DNA from 2 places in the Ruminococcus sp. OM06-36AC genome. Region 2 is predicted to be linked to the other one. Evidence: predicted binding sites of a transcription regulator. Region 2 holds the regulator's gene; the other holds the start of a gene.
What was found. Region 2 encodes HrcA, which represses chaperone genes, less so after heat shock. Its sites were predicted from a motif close to TGTTAGCACTCNNNNNNNNNGAGTGCTAACA; they were not measured.
Positions count from the first base shown of each region.

Region 1: a site for HrcA is predicted at 1,924-1,954, ahead of htpG (molecular chaperone HtpG). Genes of this name have one in related genera too.

Region 1 is NZ_QSTT01000020.1:22,192-32,735, reverse strand. Features, by position in the region: gene DXB92_RS11160 (HAD family phosphatase) at 68-718, shown strand; gene DXB92_RS11155 (hypothetical protein) at 888-1,661, shown strand; gene htpG (molecular chaperone HtpG) at 2,034-3,935, shown strand; gene DXB92_RS11145 (metal ABC transporter permease) at 4,202-5,047, opposite strand; gene DXB92_RS11140 (ABC transporter ATP-binding protein) at 5,044-5,751, opposite strand; gene DXB92_RS11135 (metal ABC transporter substrate-binding protein) at 5,768-6,772, opposite strand; gene DXB92_RS11130 (hypothetical protein) at 7,022-7,312, shown strand; gene DXB92_RS11125 (lysylphosphatidylglycerol synthase domain-containing protein) at 7,426-8,370, opposite strand; gene DXB92_RS11120 (YdcF family protein) at 8,800-9,564, shown strand; gene DXB92_RS11115 (MBL fold metallo-hydrolase) at 9,662-10,390, shown strand; gene DXB92_RS11110 (multifunctional tRNA nucleotidyl transferase/2'3'-cyclic phosphodiesterase/2'nucleotidase/phosphatase) at 10,387-10,544, shown strand, end outside.
Region 2 is NZ_QSTT01000001.1:404,614-415,157, reverse strand. Features, by position in the region: gene DXB92_RS01825 (glycine--tRNA ligase) at 1-1,160, opposite strand, end outside; gene DXB92_RS01820 (hypothetical protein) at 1,287-1,874, opposite strand; gene DXB92_RS13305 (hypothetical protein) at 1,891-2,646, opposite strand; gene DXB92_RS01815 (DUF1284 domain-containing protein) at 2,852-3,226, opposite strand; gene DXB92_RS01810 (biotin transporter BioY) at 3,219-3,818, opposite strand; gene hrcA (heat-inducible transcriptional repressor HrcA) at 4,158-5,237, shown strand; gene grpE (nucleotide exchange factor GrpE) at 5,254-5,859, shown strand; gene DXB92_RS01795 (hypothetical protein) at 5,875-6,492, shown strand; gene dnaK (molecular chaperone DnaK) at 6,762-8,630, shown strand; gene dnaJ (molecular chaperone DnaJ) at 9,006-10,169, shown strand; gene DXB92_RS01780 (hypothetical protein) at 10,273-10,544, opposite strand, start outside.

The DNA of each region.
Region 1 (10,544 bases), on a different contig from region 2:
ATTGACAGAACGATGTCGATTCGGTTATAATAAAGGTATCGGAATTCTTACCAACAGGAGGAACAGCATGAAAGCAATTATTTTTGATATGGACGGCGTAATTTTTGACACGGAGCGTGTCGGCGATCAGGCTTGGCGGCAGGCGGCTGAAGAAATGGGCTTTGCACAGATAGACGATGCCATTTCTCAGTGCCGCGGGCTGAACCGTGCCGATACCAAGGCGTTTTTCGAGAGGGAATATCCAGATTTGGATTACCTTGCGTTTCACAAGCGGAATCACGAGATCATGAACCAGCTGCTCGCAGACGGCATGCCGGTGAAAACCGGTGCGGTGGAACTGCTCCACTGGCTGCGGCAGGAGGAGTGGCGTGTGGCTCTGGCAACCTCTACTGGTCGGGAGAGCACCATGCACCACTTGGAAGCGGCACACATGACCGATCTGTTTGATGCGATCATTACCGGCGAACAGGTGGAGCACGGCAAGCCTGATCCGGAAATTTACGAAATGGCATGCGATGCCATTGGGGCTACGGCGGGGCTGTCCTTTGCGGTAGAGGATTCGCCCAACGGGATTCGCAGTGCTGCGGCGGCAAATCTGCGTGTCATCATGGTGCCGGACTTGGTGAAGCCGAATCTGGAACTGCGGGAACTGGTAGTAACAGTACAGGAAAACCTGCTGGGCGTGCAGAAGTTCTTGGAGAAGTTCGGAGAGCTTTAATCATAAGAAAATTGTGTATTTTGTAAAAAAAGTATGCAAAATTTTATGAAAAATGGAAATTGACGTTGCCGGGATTTTATGTTATACTAAAAATGGAATCGATGCATTTCCCCAGACTGTGAGGAAAGGGTTTGCAGTCTGGGGCAATGAAAAAGAAAGGGTGATTTCTATGAAAAAAACGAAAAGGATACTGTCTTCTTTGATGGCATTGACACTTTCTGCCGCAATGATTGGATTATCGCCGGTTTCCGCACAGGAAGATGCTACAGTGGGAAACAGTGCAAGCAGTCTGGCACAGATGCCCGAATCCAAGGACACCACCCAGAACGCACTGGATCTGTTGGAAGAAGCATTGCAGAAGGATCCGAATCCGGATCTTGCCCGTGAGAGATTGTGCGAAGATCTGGGCGTTTCCACTCTTACTGACCTGACTTACAGCACGCCGTATCACTATTACGATTTCTATACGCAGGAACTGGCTGTTCCGGAATCGGGAGATGCCTACACCTACTGGATCTTGCTGTATCGCGACGGCGTTTATTGCGGCAATCTGTCGGTAACGCCGGCACTGGGGCTGATTCAGAAAGATCTGAAACCCTATGCCTGCGTGGAAACGGCTCTGGAACAGCAGGACGATATGTGGTTCGGCGGTGCAATCGTTGACGGTCTGCCGGCGGAACTGGTGTATACCGGCGGCGTGATCTATAGCCTGAACTTCGGCGAAACCAAAACCGATCTGGTTTGGGGACAGCTGCCGCATTCGGACTACAACAGCGGCGTGATAATTGAAACCACTACCACACCGGCAGTCACCACCACACAGGAACCGAACCTGTCCATTCTGGGTGATGTCAATCTGGACGGCATTGTAGACCTGAAAGATGCGGTCTTGCTGAACAAGGCGGCAAACGGCACAGTGGCACTGAACGATGCACAGCTGTAAAATGCGGACTGCAACGCTGATATGGAAGTGAGTGCACAGGACGCTGTTTCTCTGATGCGGTTCTTGGTACACAACATCAGCATGCTGCCGGATACTTCTGCGGAATAACATCGTCTGATTGCGGAATCATTTGTATTCGTGAACAAACGCATCTCTCTGGTTGGAGAGGTGCGTTTTTTGTTTTTGCGGCAATCACAAATTTGAATAAAATGTAAATTTTCCGGAATATCTCTTGACGAAACTAGCACATGTGCTATAATAGTGTTAGCACTTAAAAAGCAAGAGTGCTAATTTCGCATTTTTGCAATTGATTTTGACAAGGAAGGAGATGTGCCGCGGAGCCGAGAGGCTCTCCGGTGCAAACAGAAACAAATGGAACAGAAACAATTTCAGGCAGAATCCAAAAAACTGATGGACATGATGATCCATTCGATCTATACCCATAAGGAGATCTTTCTCCGCGAACTGATCTCCAACGCCAGTGATGCCATTGATAAGCTGTATTTCAAGTCGCTGACGGACGACAGCGTGGGCATGAACAAGTCCGACTTCAAGATCACACTGGCTGTGGACAAGGACGCTCGCACCCTGACCATTACCGATAACGGTATCGGCATGACCAAGGCGGAAATGGAGGAGCATCTGGGCACGATCGCCAACAGCGGCTCGCTCCAGTTCAAGAAAGAGAACAATCTGGCAGAAGATAACCAGATCATCGGGCAGTTCGGTGTCGGCTTCTATTCCGCATTCATGGTTTCCAAGCGTGTTACAGTCAAGTCGCTGGCATTCGGCGAAAAGCAGGCGTATGTATGGCAGTCCGAGGGCGTAGAGGGCTACACCATGGATACCTGCGAGAAGGATACCGTGGGTACGGAGATCACACTGGAACTGCTGGACGATGTGGCAGCAGATGCAGAGGGCAACGGCGGCGAAAACTACAGCGAATTCCTCGACCAGTACCGAATTCAGAGTCTGGTAAAGCGGTACAGCGATTATATCCGCTTCCCGATCTGTATGGACATGACCAAGAGCCGGAAGAAAGAGGATTCCGACGAGTACGAGGAATATGTGGAAAATGTCACATTGAACAGCATGGTGCCGCTGTGGCATAAGAACAAGAATGAGATCAGCGAAGAAGAATACAACAGTTTTTATAAAGATAAGTGCGGCGATTATACGGATCCGCTGTGCCATATGCATGTGCGGAACGAAGGTACCATTACTTATGATGCCCTGCTGTATATCCCGTCCCATACCCCGTTCAACTACTACAGCAAGGATTACGAAAAGGGCTTGCAGCTGTATGCCAACGGTGTGCTGATCATGGATCGCTGCGAAGATCTGCTGCCGGATTATTTCAGCTTTGTCAAGGGTTTGGTGGACTCCGAAGATCTGTCCCTGAACATTTCCAGAGAAATGCTCCAGCACGACGCACAGCTTCGCCAGATCGCACGGAGCATCGAGCGTACCATTAAGAATGAACTCCAGCGTATGATGAAGAACGATCGGGAGAAGTACGAGAAATTCTATCAGGCATTCGGCTTGCAGCTGAAGTACGGCATCTATCAGGACTACGGCATGCACAAAGATCTGCTGCAAGACCTGCTGCTGTTCCCGTCCTCCAAGGACGGCAAGCTGGTATCCCTGAAAGAATACGTAGACCGTATGCCGGAGGGACAGGACAAGATTTACTATGCCGCAGGCGAGAGCATTGCCCGCATTGAATCTCTGCCCCAGACCGAACAGGTCAAGGATAAGGGCTACGAGATCCTGTACTTCACCGAGAATGTGGACGAATTCGCAATCCGCATGATGCAGGGCTATCAGGAGAAACAGTTCCAGTCCGTTCTGGACAGCAACCTCGATCTGGAATCTGAGGAGGAAAAGAAGGAACTGGAAGAAAAGCAGGAATCCAGCAAGGACATGCTGGAAGCTGTCAAGAAGGCTCTGGAGGGCAAGGTCGGCAACGTCAAGCTGTCCGGCCGCCTGAAATCGCATCCGGTCTGCCTGTCCAGCGAGGGCGAACTCTCTATGGAAATGGCAAAGACGCTGAACGCAATGCCGGGCACCGAGGGACAGAAGTTGCAGGCACAGACTGTTCTGGAAATCAATCCGGAACACCCGATCTATCAGCGTCTGATGGAACTCCAGACTGGCGACAGTGTAAAGCTGGACGACTATGCAAAGCTGCTGTACGATCAGGCTCTGCTGATTGCCGGCATGCCGGTAGAAGATCCGGTGGCATTCTCCAATCGTATCTGTGACTTGATGTAAAATTGCAGGCTGTCCAAGCCTGAGAAAACACTGCATAAACAAAAAAGCGGCTTACTTTTTCAGTAAGCCGCTTTTGTTTTATGGCAATACCGCACAAAGATTGTGCGACAGATGCGTCGTCAAATTTTTCGTCAGATGAAACAAAAAGCGGAGTGAATACTTGATGTATTCACGAGCATTTTTGTGAAATATGACGGGAAATTTGCAAGCAGATGGCGTGCAAAGTCGCCAGACGCTCTTTGTGCGGTATTGCCTTAGAGCTGTTTTTATTTTCTCCGGAGCACTGCCCCTGTGCCGCAGCAGCCCAGAAATGCTGCCAGATCGGCAATGACAATGGTTGCCCCCACCGGCGTGGAAGCCAGTATCGAGATCAGCAGTCCCACTACAGCACAGACGACGGAGATCACCGCTGCACAGAAAATCACGCCGCGGAAACTCCGGAACAGCCGCATGGCGGACAGTGCCGGAAAAACGATCAGTGCGGAAGTCAGCAGAGAACCTACCAGATTCATGGCAAGGACAATGATGACTGCCGTGACTACTGCGATCAGCAGGTTGTATATGCCGGCACGGATCCCCGTGGCTGCGGCAAAGGTTTCGTCAAAGGTGACGGCGAAAATCTTGTGGTAGAACAACAGGAAAATCGCCATGACGACCACAGACATGCCCACGCAGAGCCAGACATCGCTTTTCGAAAGCGTCAGGATCAGCGTGGAGCCAAACAGCGTGCTGCACACATCGCCGGAGATGTTGGCGGAGGAGGAGAACAAGTTCTGTATCAGATAGCCGATTGCCAACGCACTGACAGACAGCATGGCAATGGCAGCATCGCCTTTGATCTTGGCATTCTGGTTGGCACAGAGCAAGATCACTGCACAGACCACCGTGACCGGCATTACCAGCAGCATGTTGTTGCTGAGCCGCAGCACCGTGGCAATGGCAAGTGCCCCGAATGCCACGTGAGAAAGTCCGTCCCCGATGACGGAAAACCGTTTCAGCACCAGCGTAACTCCCAGCAGGGAGGAACACAGAGCGATCAGTACCCCTGCGATCAGGGCGTACCGGACAAATGAAAATGACAGATACCCTGTCAGCTGTTCCCAGATACTCATGCTTCTGTCCCTCCTGTGTATGCCTGTCCGATCTTGCTGTGGAGATAGTCCTCTTTGGTGCCGAAAAACAGGGGTGTTTTGCTGATGTGCAGCACGTGGGAGGCGTATTTTACAGCGGCTTCCATGTCGTGGGAAACCATGAGAATGGTGATGCCGTCTTTCCGGTTCAGCTGGGCGATCAGCTCATACAGCTCCAGCTGTGCCTTGGGATCCAGTCCCGTAACAGGTTCGTCCAGTACCAGCATTTTCTGAGTTGCCCCCAGAGCCCGTGCCAGAAGCACCCGCTGCTGCTGGCCGCCGGAGAGTTCCCGATAGCACCGCTTTGCCAGATGCGTGATGCCCAGCCGTTCCATGTTGTCCAGTGCCAGCTGTTTTTCCTGCTTGGTATAAAACGGACGGAAGCCGCTGTGATTCAGGCAGCCGGAACGGACGATTTCCAGCACCGATGCGGGAAAGTCCCGCTGCACTGCCGTTTGCTGGGGCAGATAGCCGATCTCGTCCGGCTGTAATCCGTCGCCGGTGGTAATGGTTCCTGCCATAGGGGATTTCAGCCCCAGAATCGCTTTCATCAGCGTGCTTTTGCCGGAGCCGTTTTCTCCTACAATATAGAGGTAATCTCCCGCCTGCACGGAGAAGTTCAGGTGTTCGATGACCACATTGCCCTCATAGCCCAATGTGACATCTTTTCCAATGAGTTGTGCCATAGATTTTCACGCCCCCTCAAGAGTTCAGTGCCTGTTTCAGCACATCGTAATTTTCCTGCATTTTTGACAGATAGGTAACGCCGGCATCGATCTCCTTTTGCGATACTGCCTGTAGAGATTGCAGCGTCAGAATTTTCCCGTCTGAGCCGGCATTTTCCAGAATGGTTTTCGCCAGTGAGGAATTGCTGCCCTCGGTGACCAGCACACAGGGCAGATGCAGAGATTCCACCTTTTCCGATAGGAATACAATGGTTTCAAAGCTTGCTTCTGTTTCTGCGGAGCAGCCCGGAAATGCGGCGTAATAAGTCAGTCCGTAATCCTCCGCCAGATACCGGAACGGAAAGCGGTCTGCCACCACAATGGTATCCCGTGCCGCCTGCGAAGTCATTTCGGTAAAGTCGCTGTCCAGCTCCTGTAATTTCTGGAGATAGTCGGTGCAGTTCTGGTTGTAGATGTCCTCATGTGCGGGATCTGCCTTGCACAACGCCTCTTTCATGGCAGTGCATGCCAGTGCAGCCCGCCGCAGGGACAGCCACACATGTTCGTCCAGTTCCGGCGGCTCCTCGTGGGAATCGTTTTCGTCATCGTGGTGTTCGTGTTCATGTTCGTGTTCGTGTTCATGTTCTGCCTGCATGCCCTCTGCCAGCACTTCCTCGTCAGCGTCAGCGGCTTCTGCCATGGAAACCAGCTGTGCGGTGCGGTTCTCGGTGGTGTCCAGTACATCATTGACCCATGTATCCGAAACGCCGCCTACGTAGCAGAACACATCTGCCCTGGCGATCATGGCAATGTCCCGTACAGAGGGCTGATAGCTGTGCAGGTCTGTGCCGTTTTTCACCAGCAGTGTCAGGTCTACGTTGTCCACGCCCTGTGTCAGCTGTCTTGCCCAGTCGTATTCGGGAAAAATGGTGCAGACAACTTGCAGCCGGTCGTCTGTTTTCGGCAGCGTTCCGCCGCAGCCGTTCAAAAAAAAGCTCCACCCGAAGCAGAGCATCAGCAAAAAAGCCAGTTTTCGTTTCATATTCTCTCACTTCCGTCCGTTGGAATTGCAGTATTTGAAATTGAAAATGATTTTCATATTCGCATTATAACATAGGAACGAAGGTTTGTCAAGGGGATTTTCAGAGAAATTTGCAGGAACCTGCTGGAAACACTTGACGAAACGAGAGAAATGTAGTAAAATAAAAAAGATAGGGGAGTGCAGCCCGCGTTTTGTGCGACTGGCATTTCGCGGCGGCTTCCCACAGGATACGGAAAGGAGCAGATCACGATGCTGACAGAGAAGATGACTTATACGGTTTCTGCCGTTACCCCGAATACACAGGTGGGAGATATTGTATATGTAAAGGAACTGGATTCCGGAGCACATGCGATCGGAGAAGTAGATCGTATTTATGCCCATGGCGTACACATGGACCTGTATATGGCAAAGCGGGTGTCGGAAAATACCTTTGAGGTTTCACGCCGGCTGTATCCGGAATTTTTCAATATGCACATGGCAACTGCCAATGAAGCTGCGAACACACAGAATACGCAGAATACACAGAGCAGTGCACAGTGAACTTTGACAAGACAGATGGAACTGTACAGAGAAAAGCTGCCGGTGGGAAATGATTCCGCCGACAGCTTTTTTTGTATGTTTGCTGTGAAAAGTGTTATATTATAATAGTAGTGTTACACGGTGGCCTTTTGCCGCTTCCAGATGAGATGCAGCAGCCAGCCCAGGAAGAACGCCAGCACATCGCTGAATGTGGAGATGATTCGCATGGTAACGGCGTAGAGCATAATGGTGTTGGTGTCCAGAAATGTGCTGCATGTGAGCACCATGACTGCTTCGCGGACACCGATGCCTCCCGGAGCACCGGGGGTGATGAAGCCAATGACCCACGAGAACAGGTAGGTTCCCAGAAACAGCCCCATCTGTGCCCGCGGAACGTCGAACATCAGGAACGCCGGCACGGCATACATGGTGGCGGAGAACAGGTATTGCAGCACGTAGAGCAGGAAAACGCCAACGACCCGCAGCAAAATTTTCCGGTTCAGCAGTTTGCGGTACTTTTCGAAATACCGCCGCAGCGGCTCCCGAAACTTCCAGCGGAGCAGGAAAAACGCCAGCACCAGTACGGCAACACCGATGCCCAGCACCAGCAGGAAATTCTTCTCATAGGTGCGGATCAGTCCCACCATGTCTTTTCCCATGAGCAGCAGGATCCACACCAGCGGAGCCACCAGCGAACACAGAATTTCCAGAACGGTGGCACAGGCAACGTCCACGTGGCTGATGTGCAGGTCTGCGGCAAGCTGATTTCGTCCCACGTACTGGAACACATTCCCCGGCACGTATTTCATCAGATTGCACTTGGTGTATACCGGCAGAGCGTCTTTCATAGCGATTTTCTTGCCGGACAGGATTCGCACAAACTGCACCCACGGGGTGGACATAAAGAAAATAATGGCAGTCTGTACCAGCACACAGCCGGCAATGATGCCCAGCGGTTTTCCGGAAGCGAACATCGACCAGTCCACGTCCATAGTCACGATCTTCTTGATGACAAAGACGAATGCCACCACGGTGATCAGCGTACCGATCAGCTTATAATATTTTTTCAGGAATTTCATAAAACAACCCTTTCTGCATGGAGTGTTCCGAAAGGAACAACAGCTTCTATTGTACCATGTTTTGCGGAAATTGTCAAACTGGAGCAGGCGAAAAACACGCAAATCAATTTTCATGATAGCCTCCCCTGAAAGGGGAGGGGGACCGCCGTTAGGCGGTGGAGAGGTTTTTTCGTAAAATCTTTTTATGACGTTTTCGGCATAAGTAGAAACCCCTCAGTCAGTGCTACGCACTGCCAGCTCCCCTTTCAGGGGAGCTCCACTTGTCGAGTTACATAACTTCGCAAATTTAAATCAACATATTTTTTAAAATTGATTTTCATGAGCAAAAAATGTAGAAATGAAAGCACAGGCAGATTGACAAAAATTCACAATTATGTTATGCTATAAGGTGTAAAAGAAAGTTTATTTTCCCCCCGAAAGGAGTTTCTTATGAAATTGCGTTATCTGCTTCTGCTGCCGGAATTGGTGCTGCTGTTTTTCTTTGTATTTCCGATTTGGAAGCGAATCTGCAATCCGGGCAATCTCGCCGGCATTCTGGTGTGCCTGTTTCTGCTGTTCGTGACCATATTTCCGCGGAAATTTGCCCATATCGTGCAGCGGTGCTGGGAACCGCTGGGCGGCAAGATCGGGCTGTCCGCGGTAGGAATCCTGCTGGCGGCAGGGCTGACCTTTTCCGCCGTGATGTCTGTGCAAATGGTGCGGACGATCTGCACGAAACCGACTGCACCGGAAACCGTTGTGGTGCTGGGCTGCAAAGTCCGCGGCACCCGTCCCAGCCGTATGCTGATACGCCGGCTGGAGGCGGCACAGGCATATCTGGAGGAGAACCCCGACGTGCTGTGCATTACCACCGGCGGACAGGGAGCCGGAGAAGACGTGCCGGAGGGACAGGCCATGCGGGACTGGCTGATCGGGCACGGCATTGCCGCGGAACGCATCATTGCGGAGGATACGTCCAAAGATACGCAGGAAAATCTGGAGCATGCGGCGGCAATTTTGCAGGAGCAGGGGCTTGGGGAACAGGTCGTCATCATCACAGACGGCTTCCACCAGTATCGGGCATCGCTGTTGGCGAAACGTGCCGGACTGCAAGCGGAAAGCGTGTGTGCCAAGACCAACCCTCTGTATGTGCCTACCTATTGGGTGCGGGAGTGGATGGCACTGTTTCAGCTTCTGGTGCTGGGGCATGGTTAAGGCAATACCTGAATAAAGCCCGCATGTAAAGCCGTCAGGCGGGCTTTATGGTTAGATACATAGGCAACAATGCACAAACAGGAATGGAGGGAATCTCATGTTACAGCAACTGACACCGCGGGTGTACCAGCTGGATTTTTCGCAGGAACAAGACCGCCCCGTGCTGGGGTATATTCGGGGCGACCGGTTTTCCCTGATGGTCGATGCCGGCAATTCTCCGGAACATGTGCAGGCATATCTTGCCGCCGTGGAGGAGTCTGGTTTTTGTCAGCCGGATTTTGTGGCGTTGACCCACTCTCACTGGGATCACTGCTTCGGGCTGGCATCGCTTCCAATGCCGTCCATTGCCTGTGTGCAGACAAGACAGTCACTGGAAATGGTTTCCTGCCTGCAGTGGACACCGGACGCATTGGCGGAAAATGTGCGGAAAGGCATTGTCCCTCAGCTGTGTGCTCCGCGGATCCAGCTGCACTTTCCCGATCCGGAGAGCATTCGGGTGGCACTGCCCACTATGGTTTTTTCCGAGAGCATGACGCTGGACTTGGGAAACTGCACCTGTGAACTGCGGCATGTCACCAGTGCCCACGCCCGCGATACGGTGATCGTCTGGGTGAAAGAAGAACAAATGGTATTTCTGGGGGATGCGGTGTATCAGGAGCTGGTGGGCGATGTCTGGGTGGAGCGACCGGAAAAGCTGCGAAAGCTGATACAGGAACTGGAGCCGCTGGACTTTCAACTGGCACAGCCGGCACATCAAAAGGCAATGACAAAGACCGACCTGCTGGCGTGGTTCCGGCGGCGGTTGGAAAGGACGGTGCAGTCATGACAGATGCGGAACTGGCGAGAGCCATTGCTGAAAAGGCGGCGGAGCAGGGCGGCACAGTGTATTTCGTCGGCGGCTGTGTGCGTGACCGGCTTCTCGGACTGGAAAACAAGGACATTGACATTGAGGTGCACGGCATTCCCGCCGAAGCACTGGA
Region 2 (10,544 bases):
TATACTTCCCGAGCCTTGTCGCCCAGCTTCTTGGACAGCGGCAGAACCGCAGCCTTGTACGGTGCCAGTGCCGGATGCAGGTGCATTACCACACGGGTGTCGTTCTTTTCTGCATCTACCACTTCTTCGTCATAAGCTTCTGTCACAATGGACAGGAACAGACGCTCTACGCCCAGAGAAGGCTCGATAACGTAAGGAATATACTTGGTATTTTCTTCCTGATCCATGTATTCCAGCGACTTGCCGCTGTGTTCCTGATGCTGTGTCAGGTCGTAGTTGGTTCTGTCTGCAACGCCCCACAGTTCGCCCCAGCCGAAGCTGAACTTGTATTCAAAGTCGGTGGTTGCCTTGGAGTAGAAGCACAGTTCCTCCGGATCGTGGTCACGCAGCCGCAGGTTTTCTTCCTTCAGACCCAGTGTCAGCAGGAAGTTCTTGCAGTAGCTTCTCCAGTACTGGAACCATTCCAGATCGGTGTCCGGCTTACAGAAGAACTCCAGTTCCATCTGCTCGAATTCGCGGACGCGGAAGATGAAGTTACCCGGAGTGATCTCGTTTCGGAAAGACTTACCGATCTGAGCCACGCCGAACGGCAGCTTTTTGCGGGTGGTACGCTGGATATTGGCAAAGTTTACAAAGATGCCCTGTGCAGTTTCCGGACGCAGGTACAGTTCGGACTTGGAATTCTCGGTTACACCCTGATAGGTCTTGAACATCAGGTTGAACTGCCGAATGTCGGTGAAGTCCGTCTTGCCGCAGTTCGGGCAGGGGATCTGCTTTTCGCGGATATAGTCCATCATCTGCTGATTGGTCCAGCCGGCAGGGTTGGTGCCGTCGAAATCTTCAATCAGGTTGTCCGCACGGTGTCTGGTCTTGCAGGACTTGCAATCCATCAGCGGGTCAGAGAAACCGCCCAGATGACCGGAAGCCACCCATGTTTCCGGATTCATAATGATCGAAGCGTCCAGACCGACGTTGTACGGGGACTCCTGTACAAACTTCTGCCACCATGCACGCTTGATGTTGTTTTTCAGTTCCACACCCAGAGGGCCGTAGTCCCAGGAGTTTGCCAGACCGCCGTAGATCTCAGAGCCCGGGTATACAAAGCCGCGGGACTTGCAGAGGTTTACGATTTTATCCATGCTTTTCTGATCGTTGGTCAACATTTTCGTATTCTCCCTTGTTTGAATTTGCTTGCTGTATACAGCATTGGTATCTTTTATATTGTACCGGAAAACTGCGGAAATGTCAAGTGTTTTGTGAGAATGAAAATAATCGGGAAGGATTCTCTAAATCCCCAGTGCCTCCCTGACAGTCATCAGGTCGTTCTGAGTGTCCTTTTCGCCGTCATCCCGCCAGATCATCAGTGCATAATCTGCACCGCTGTCGGGCATAATGCCGTATAGGGTGCGGTCTTCGTTGTCGGGATAGTAGTCGATTCGCCAGGATTCATCCTGTACAATAGTTTCATGTTCTATGGTGCTGTACTGGCTCAGCTCGTCCAGCCGTTCCTGCATATTGTTATAGTATGTCGTTGTACCGATCTCCAGGAAGATGGTGCGTCCCTGCTCGGCGTCGTAGAAGGTATAGTTATAGTATGTGTTATCAATGCGTCCCAGCCGGAATTCCCAGCTGTCCAGGACTGCCTGCGGTGGCTGGTATTGTGTAATGCCGGGCTGTTTTTCGGGAAAGTCTGCGGTAAGTGCGTCCAGCGTTTCGTATTCTGTGTAGGTGATGGGGTCTTTGTAAACGACTTCTTCGGTGGTTTCTGTTGTGGCAACTGTACTTTTATTTTTTTGTGCTGTGTTCGATGTCGTACCACAACCAGCACAAACCAACATTGCAATAGTAATGGATAGAATTAATGCTTTTTTCATATAAATCGCCTCGCTTTTAATATTTGTTTTTATTTTTGCTTAATGTGGATGCACATTGTGGGCATGTTACAGCACTTTTCGCAATTTCATAATTTGAATGATTCTTGCCCCATATACAATCTGGGTAACGATCTGGAAGTACTGCATAATGATCAGCTACACCGTATAGATGTCCAATTTCATGGATAGCAGTTTTTGATACAAATGCGTATACATCTGTTCCCTTTTGAGATTTTGGAACTTTATAATCGTAATCGCAGGAGACAATTTTACGTGAATCGGTCCAAGTAACGCCGTTTAATCCATGATGTGGATTATTATCGCATATGAATGCAGCTGTGATTAACCAATGGGCTGTTTTGGCATTAGTAGGGTTGGGAAAAGAGTTCCTATATACTTGTGCGTTACTATGGTGATGAGTCCCATTATCACACTGTGTGTTTGAGTAGCACGCACATCCATGTCTTACTGTATAATTATAATTGGGTGCATTTTCCGCACACTGGCTTGCAGGCGTAGAATATATGTCAAGATTTGAAGATGTAACGTTGACGCTGATATTTCTTGCTGAAAAATAAGTTTCGATACGAGATTCAATAGCCGGACGGCGTTCGGTAAATGTGGTGGGAATGCCATAAATTGCAGTTTCTGTTGTGTCCATGTAAGTTCTAACGGTTAATGTGGCATAGCTTTTTGTCGCCAGTTGTGGTGAAAAGAATAAGGATGTTCCAACAATACAAGATGTTATGATTTTGAATACTGCTTTTTTCATAGAAATACCTCCTCGTTGCATTTTTTGATGGAATAATATGGATATAAAGACATATATCTTATAGCCACATTATATCATATCGGAATATAAAAAGTCAATATAAAAATACAAAATACGTGTTTTCGCACAAAGTAAATTTAATTATTTATGCAAAATAAATAAAACGCGTGCATATATCGTTGAATATACGCACGCGTTTCCTATATTATTTAGTGCTTCCGCAAATAGAATACCACTGGCAATCGCCGCAGATGTCCTGTAGCAGTCCCGGTTCCAGAATGTGCCGGCTTACCCGGTCGGTAAATTCGCTCCACCGCAGGACACTGCCCACAGAAAGACCGCAGAACATGAGAACGGCACTGTCATAGCGTTGTACCTTTTCCGCCGCATCGCACACATGGGACAGGCTGTGGGGACAGCTGGCACAGATGCAGTCCGTGCCGCCGGTCAGGGTGATATATGGGTCATCCTGCCGGAACAGCCGCAGCATTTCCGTCATGTTTGCGGTAAATGCTTCGCTGTAGCCGTGCCCGCAGAAAAACGCCGAGCACAAGCCGTGGTGTGGCCGTAGTTTATACACGCTGGATCAGCCGCTTCGGGAGCCGCTTTCCAATCAGGATTGCCAGAGCCATTTTTACGCAGTCCGGCAGAATGAACGGGAATACGCACCAGCCCAGTGCAGTCAGCAGTCCCACAGAACCGGAATCCTTGGCGTATACGATCATGAACCACGCAGTACCAAAGGCGTAGCACACCGCCAGTCCCAGCACCAGTGCCAGAATCATTACCGGTAGCTTCTCCCCGAAAAAGTGGGTAATCAGCCAGTAGAGCAGACCGGTGAACAGGAAACCGATAATGTAGCCGCCGGTGGTGCCGAACAGAATGCCGATGCCGCCGGTAAAGCCGGCGAATACCGGAACGCCCACGGCTCCCAGTACAATATAGATCAGAATGGAAATGGTGCCGCCCTTGCCGCCCAGTGTGGTGAGAGCACAGAATACGGCAAAGGTCTGCATGGTGAACGGCACGGTCATGGGAATCTGGATCCATGAGCATACGGCAATGATCGCCGCGAACAGGGCAATCTGCACCATTGCCACGATCTTCTGGTGCTGGGTCTTCTTGGCAGTCATGCCGGATTCGGCAGCTGCGGTCTGTGTTTGCTGTTTCATAGGAAAAAGTCCTTTCTGGATTGGATTGGAGAGCGTCGGCTTGCGGGAAATTCCCCGCCGCAAAGCGTGTGCTAACGCTGCAACGTTCCCATTATAGCACAGTCGGCCTTATTTGTCAACCTATTTGAAATAGAAATCAGGTGACAAACCGCAAAAACTTTGCAAGCAGGCTTCAAATTTGCACAAAATGCACATTTTTATAAATCTGATTTTGTACATTCCTACAAAAGTTGAAAAAGCCCTTGACAATCGTCCGGAATCATGGTAAATTTATATTAGCACTCAGAGAGAATGAGTGCTAACACTTTAAAAGTGAATCTGCCAGAAAGGATGGTTATTGTGGATGCACGAAAACGAAGAATTCTATCGGCGGTAGTCGATCTGTATATTCGGACCGGTGAGCCAGTGGGGTCGAAAACGATCTCGCAGTTACCGGACATTCATGTGTCTGCGGCAACTGTCCGGAACGACATGGCGGTATTGGAAGAACTGGGGTATCTGGAACAGCCGCACACCTCTGCGGGACGCGTGCCTACCTTTAATGGGTACCGCATGTACATCGAGGAGATCAGTGCTGAGGGAACGCTCCCCCAAGAGGAACGGGACCGGCTGGACGAGATGCTGGGCGATGAGAGTCAGCTGACAGAAGATCTGATCCTGCAAAGTGCCACCACGGCACTTTCCCAGATCACCAAGTGTGCCACCGTGGTTTCCAACTTCGCACCGAAATATTCGGTGATCTCGAAAGTGGACGTGATCCCTACAGGGAAACGCATGTATGTGGTGTTGCTGATCACGTCAGACGGCAAGATCAAGAATCGTGCCTGCCGGTTACAGTTTGACCTCACCCATGAACACATGGACTTTTTCAAGCACTTCATGGAAGAAAATCTGGAGGGCGTTTCGGTTTCCGACTTGTCGGAAGAAAAGCTGGAACAGATGATTACCGCCATGGGCACTTACATGATGACGTTAAGTCCGCTGGTGCAGGGCATTTGCGAAATGTCCAAGGATTTGCAGCAGAATGAGTTGTATATGACTGGGGAGCAGAACCTGTTCTCCTGTGACGATCTGGACAAGGCGGAAGTCGCCAAGTTCATGATGCACAAACAGGAATTATCCGGACTGCTGGACGATTCGTTTCAGGGCATCAAGGTCATGTTCGGTGAGGAGGGCAATGATTTCGTCATCGGCAACTCCAGTATGATCGTTTCCAAGTATCAGAAAGGCGATCACACCGCCGGTTCGCTGGGTGTCATCGGACCGATGCGGCTGAATTACGCCAAGGTGATACCTTATATAGAATATTTTACCGAAAAAATCTCACACCTGATTTCGGAAGACGACGATACGCCGTTGCCGGAACTGGAATGTATCGGGCAGACGGAGCCGCCAAAGGATCCCAAGCCGGAACAATAGAAAGGACGTGTTAGCAATGGCAGACGAAAAGGAAACCAAGAAGCCGGAAACCGAAGCACAGCAGCCGGAAGATGCAAAGACAGAGAACGCACCGGAAGAAGCTGCTGCACCGGAAGCCAAAGCCGGGGAAACCAAAGCTGCGGACGGCAAGGACGACAAAAAGAAGAAGAAAAAAGACCTGAAAGATGCACTGGCACAAAAAGAAGCAGAACTGGCGGAACAAAAAGACCAGCACCTGCGGCTGATGGCAGAGTATCAGAACTACCGCAACCGCACCACCGAGGAGAAAAAGAAGATCTACGGTGATGCCAAGGTGGACTGTGTAAAGGAACTGCTGAATGTCATGGATACGTTCGAACGGGCTCTGGAAGCACCTTGTGCCGATGAGAACTACAAAAAGGGCGTGGAACTGACATTCACACAGATCCAGAAAGCATTCGAAAAGCTGGGCGTGACAGAAGTTGCCGCACTGGGTGAAACCTTTGACCCGAATCTCCACAATGCAATCAAGCAGGTGGACGACAGCGACTACGAGAGCGACAAGGTCTGCGAGGTGTTCCAGAAAGGATACCTGCTGGGGGATCGGCTGATCCGTCCGGCAATGGTTGCCGTTTCTGTGTAGGCAGGAGGCAGCAGCGTGAAGAAACACACAGCGTCCCTCATGACGGCGGCGATGCTGCTGACAGTGGCGTGGCTGACAGGGTGTGATTCCAAGGAACTGGAACAGCCTGCCGGCACTGGTACTGCACCGGCACTGGAAACTACTGCGGAGCCGATAACGGAAGCAGCAACCGAAGCTATAGAAGCCACGGAGGCAGCTGGGCAGAGCTTTGACGATTACGCCGCGTTTGCTGCGGCAATGGCAGAACAGTATCCGGAAAAGACACTGTACACACCGCCGGAAAGCGTACTGGCAGCGTGGACGTGGAAAGAGATTCAGCTGAAAACGGACGGTTATCAGTACCAGCTGTACAACGCTGAAACGCAGGAAACTGTAAACCTCCTGATCAGCATGGAGCCGCTGTTTCAGAATGCACAGGAAATTGTGGATTCTATGGCAGATCTGACAGATGTCACAGCGACACTGGTCGATGCAGGCTGCTGCCTGTGCCAGTGGAATGACAGCGGCGAATATGCCCTGTACGGCATTACCGGTGACATGGGTGCCAATTATATTGTCACACTGGAGCATGCAGATCAAACGCCGGCTTCGGCAGACGAACTCACCGCACTTCGCAGCGAGTTCTGGCTGTAAGAGCTTGTGTTCATAGGAAATGTGTGCGGATTTTCGAGCAAATTTTGTTGCAGACAAGGCAAAAATTCGCAGGCATACTTGGTGTCTGGCAAGAATTTTTAACGCAGTATGCAGCAAAATTTGCCGAAAAGACGCAGGCAGATGCCTATGCACACAAGTTCTAAAAGCAAACTTCTATCCGCAAGGGTAGTTTAAATATATTTATTCAATGAGAAAATCTGCCCGTTTTTCCGCAGGGGAAACGGAGATACAGAAAGGAAGAATTTACTATGGGAAAGATTATTGGTATTGACTTGGGTACAACAAACTCCTGCGTTGCCGTTATGGAAGGCGGTAATGCAGTCGTAATCCCCAACGCAGAAGGTGCGAGAACTACGCCGTCTGTTGTCGGCTTCTCCAAGAATGGTGAGCGTCTGGTAGGTCAGACCGCAAAGCGTCAGGCAATTGCAAATCCGGAGCGTACCATTTCCTCCATCAAGCGTCACATGGGTTCTGACTACAAGGTTGACATTGACGGCAAGAAGTACACCCCGCAGGAAATTTCCGCAATGATCCTCCAGAAGCTGAAGACCGATGCAGAAGCATATCTGGGTCAGCCGGTAACCGAAGCAGTTATCACTGTTCCGGCATACTTCACCGACTCTCAGCGTCAGGCAACCAAGGACGCCGGACAGATCGCAGGTCTGACTGTAAAGCGTATCATCAACGAGCCGACTGCTGCTGCACTTTCTTATGGTATCGATAAGGAAGACGACCAGAGAGTTATGGTATACGACCTCGGCGGCGGTACATTCGATGTTTCCATTATCGAAATGGGCGACGGCGTACAGCAGGTTCTGGCTACCGCAGGTAATAACCGTCTGGGCGGCGATGACTTCGACCAGAGAATCATCAACTGGATGGTAGAAGAATTCAAGAAGACTGAGGGCATTGACCTCTCCAACGATAAGATGGCAGTACAGCGTCTGAAAGATGCCGCAGAAAAGGCAAAGATCGAGCTGTCCTCCACCACCACCACCAACATCAACATTCCGTTCATCACCGCTGATGCAACCGGTGCAAAGCACCTGGATATGAACTTGACAGTTGCAAAGTTCAACGAACTGACCAAGGACTTGGTAGACGCTACCATGGGACCGGTACAGCAGGCTCTGTCTGACAGCGGTCTGTCCCCGTCTGACCTGAACAAGATCCTGATGGTCGGCGGTTCTTCCAGAATTCCGGCAGTACAGGAAGCTGTTCGCCAGAAGCTGGGCAAGGAACCGTTCAAGGGCATCAATCCGGACGAATGCGTTGCTCTGGGTGCTGCATATCAGGGCGGTGTCCTCGGCGGCGATGTCAAGGACGGTCTGCTGCTGCTGGACGTTACACCGTTGTCTTTGGGTCTGGAAACCATGGGCGGTGTCTGCACCAAGATCATTGAGAGAAACACCACCATTCCGACCAAGAAGAGCCAGATCTTCTCCACTGCGGCAGACAACCAGTCCGCAGTAGATATTGTTGTCCTGCAGGGTGAACGTGAGTTCGCAAAGGACAACAAGCAGCTGGGCACCTTCCGTCTGGACGGCATCGCACCGGCTCCGAGAGGGGTACCGCAGATCGAAGTAACATTCGACATCGACCAGAACGGTATCGTACACGTGACTGCAAAGGATCTGGGCACCGGCAAGGAACAGGACATCAAGATTACTGCTTCCACCAACATGTCCAAGGAGGACATCGACAAGGCTGTCAAGGAAGCAGAGCAGTATGCAGAAGACGACAAGAAGCGTCGTGAAGAAGTAGATACCAAGAACAACGCAGAGAGCCTGTGCTTCCAGTGCGAGAACGCTCTGAAGGAATTCGGCGACAAGGTTCCGGCAGACGAAAAGTCCGCAATCGAGAGCAAGATCGCAGACCTGAGAAGTGCACTGGGCGGAAATGATGCCGCAGCGATCAAGGCAAAGTCCGACGACCTGCAGCAGGCATTCTACGCACTGTCCTCCAAGGTATACAAGCAGAACGGCGGTCAGCCGGGTGCTGATCCGAACATGGGCGGTTCCGCAGGCTTCAACAGTGCTGACCCGAATATGGGCGGCAACCCGAACGGCGGTTCCGGTGATGACGGCGTTGTTGACGCAGACTTCAAGGAAGTTTAAGAATGAAACGCAGCGGCATGAAATATGACGTACCGCTGTGAATAGAACGGCGGTGACGGGGCAGGTTTCGGCTTGTCCCGACATCGTCGTATATGGGGACTCCCCGCACGGTGTGCCGCCGCAAGCGGACACAGCGTAACATAATAGGGCAATACCGCACAAAGAGCGTCTGGCGACTTTGCACGCCATCTGCTTGCAAATTTCCCGTCATATTTCACAAAAATGCTCGTGAATACATCAAGTATTCACTCCGCTTTTTGTTTCATCTGACGAGAAATTTGACGACGCATCTGTCGCACAATCTTTGTGCGGTATTGCCATAGAGGAACAGCCGGATTCCGATCGGGTCTGTTCAAGGGAAAGGAGCCAGCAGACATGGCAGAAAAACGGGATTATTACGAGGTGCTGGGGCTGCAAAAGGGTGCTTCCGAGGACGAGATCAAAAAAGCGTTCAAGACCATGGCACGGAAATATCACCCTGACCTGCATCCGGACGATAAAGAAGCAGCAGAAAAATTCAAGGAAGTCAATGAAGCGTACGAAGTGCTGTCTGACTCCCAGAAACGTGCACGGTACGACCAGTTCGGTCATGCCGGCGTAGACCCGAATTACGGCGGCGGAGCCGGTGCAGGAGCCGGCGGCTTCGGTGGATTTGGCGGTTTCAGTGATGTCAGCGACATTTTCGAAAGTTTCTTCGGCGGCTTCGGCGGCGGTTCCAGAAGCACTGCGTCCAGTGCCAATGCACCGCGGCGTGGCGGCGATGTAAACAGCAACGTGACGATCGACTTCATGGAAGCCTGCAAGGGTGTCAAGAAGAAGATGCGGATCACTCACATGGTGAAGTGCGACCAGTGTAATGGTACTGGTGCAGATGCCAACACCACGACCAGCACTTGTACCGAGTGCCACGGCCGTGGTTCCGTGCAGGTCAACCAGCGGACACCGTTCGGCACCGTATCTTCCACAAGAGTTTGCTCCCGCTGCGGCGGTAAGGGCAAGATCGTCACCAATCCGTGCAGCAAGTGCCGCGGCAGCGGACGCTGCCGGACTACCAGTGATATTGAGCTGAAGATTCCGGCTGGTATCGATAACGGACAGGTGCTGCGTGTCGGCGGACAGGGTGATGCCGGACTGAACGGCGGTCCCAGCGGCGACCTGAATGTTTCTGTAAATGTACGTCCGCACGATCTGTTTACCCGCAGAGGCGTGGACATCTACTGTGAGATCCCGATCACCTACGCACAGGCAGTGCTGGGCGATAAGGTGACCGTGCCTACCATTAAGGGCAAGGTGGAATATGACATTCCGGAGGGCACACAGAGCGGCACCAAGTTCCGTCTACGCGGCGAGGGTGTCAAGTATCTGGGCAGAGAATCCTATGGTGACCAGTATGTCACCGTAGTGGTAGAAGTGCCGAGAAAGCTGACACGCCAGCAGAAGGAACTGCTGCAAAAGTTTGACGACAGTCTGGAAGAAAAAAATCAGGCGAAGCGGCAGAGTTTCTTTGAAAAGCTGAAGCGTCGCTTTGAACAGCAGTAATTGCAGAGTATTGCCCTGAAAATGCATGAAAAGAGCCTCATTTCCGCAGCTTTTGCAGAAATGAGGCTCTTGTTTTGTCCGGAGCATGTGCACACGCTCTGGGTTAGCGGCTGCTGTCGTCCGTGGAATCTGTCTTGGAATCGTCGTCGTTCATCAGGTCGCCGGCAGCGTCCCCTGCATCCTTGACGGCGTCGCCCGCTGCATCGCCGGCATCACGTACCGCATCGCCTGCATCGGTGACAATATCCCGCACGCCGTCCTCTACATCGCTCATCACGCCGCCGTCTTCGCGGCTGGTATCTGTGGCAGAAGTGCTTGTGGAATCACCGGCGGAACTGTCATTCTTACTGCCGCAGCCGGTGAATGCACTGCCGA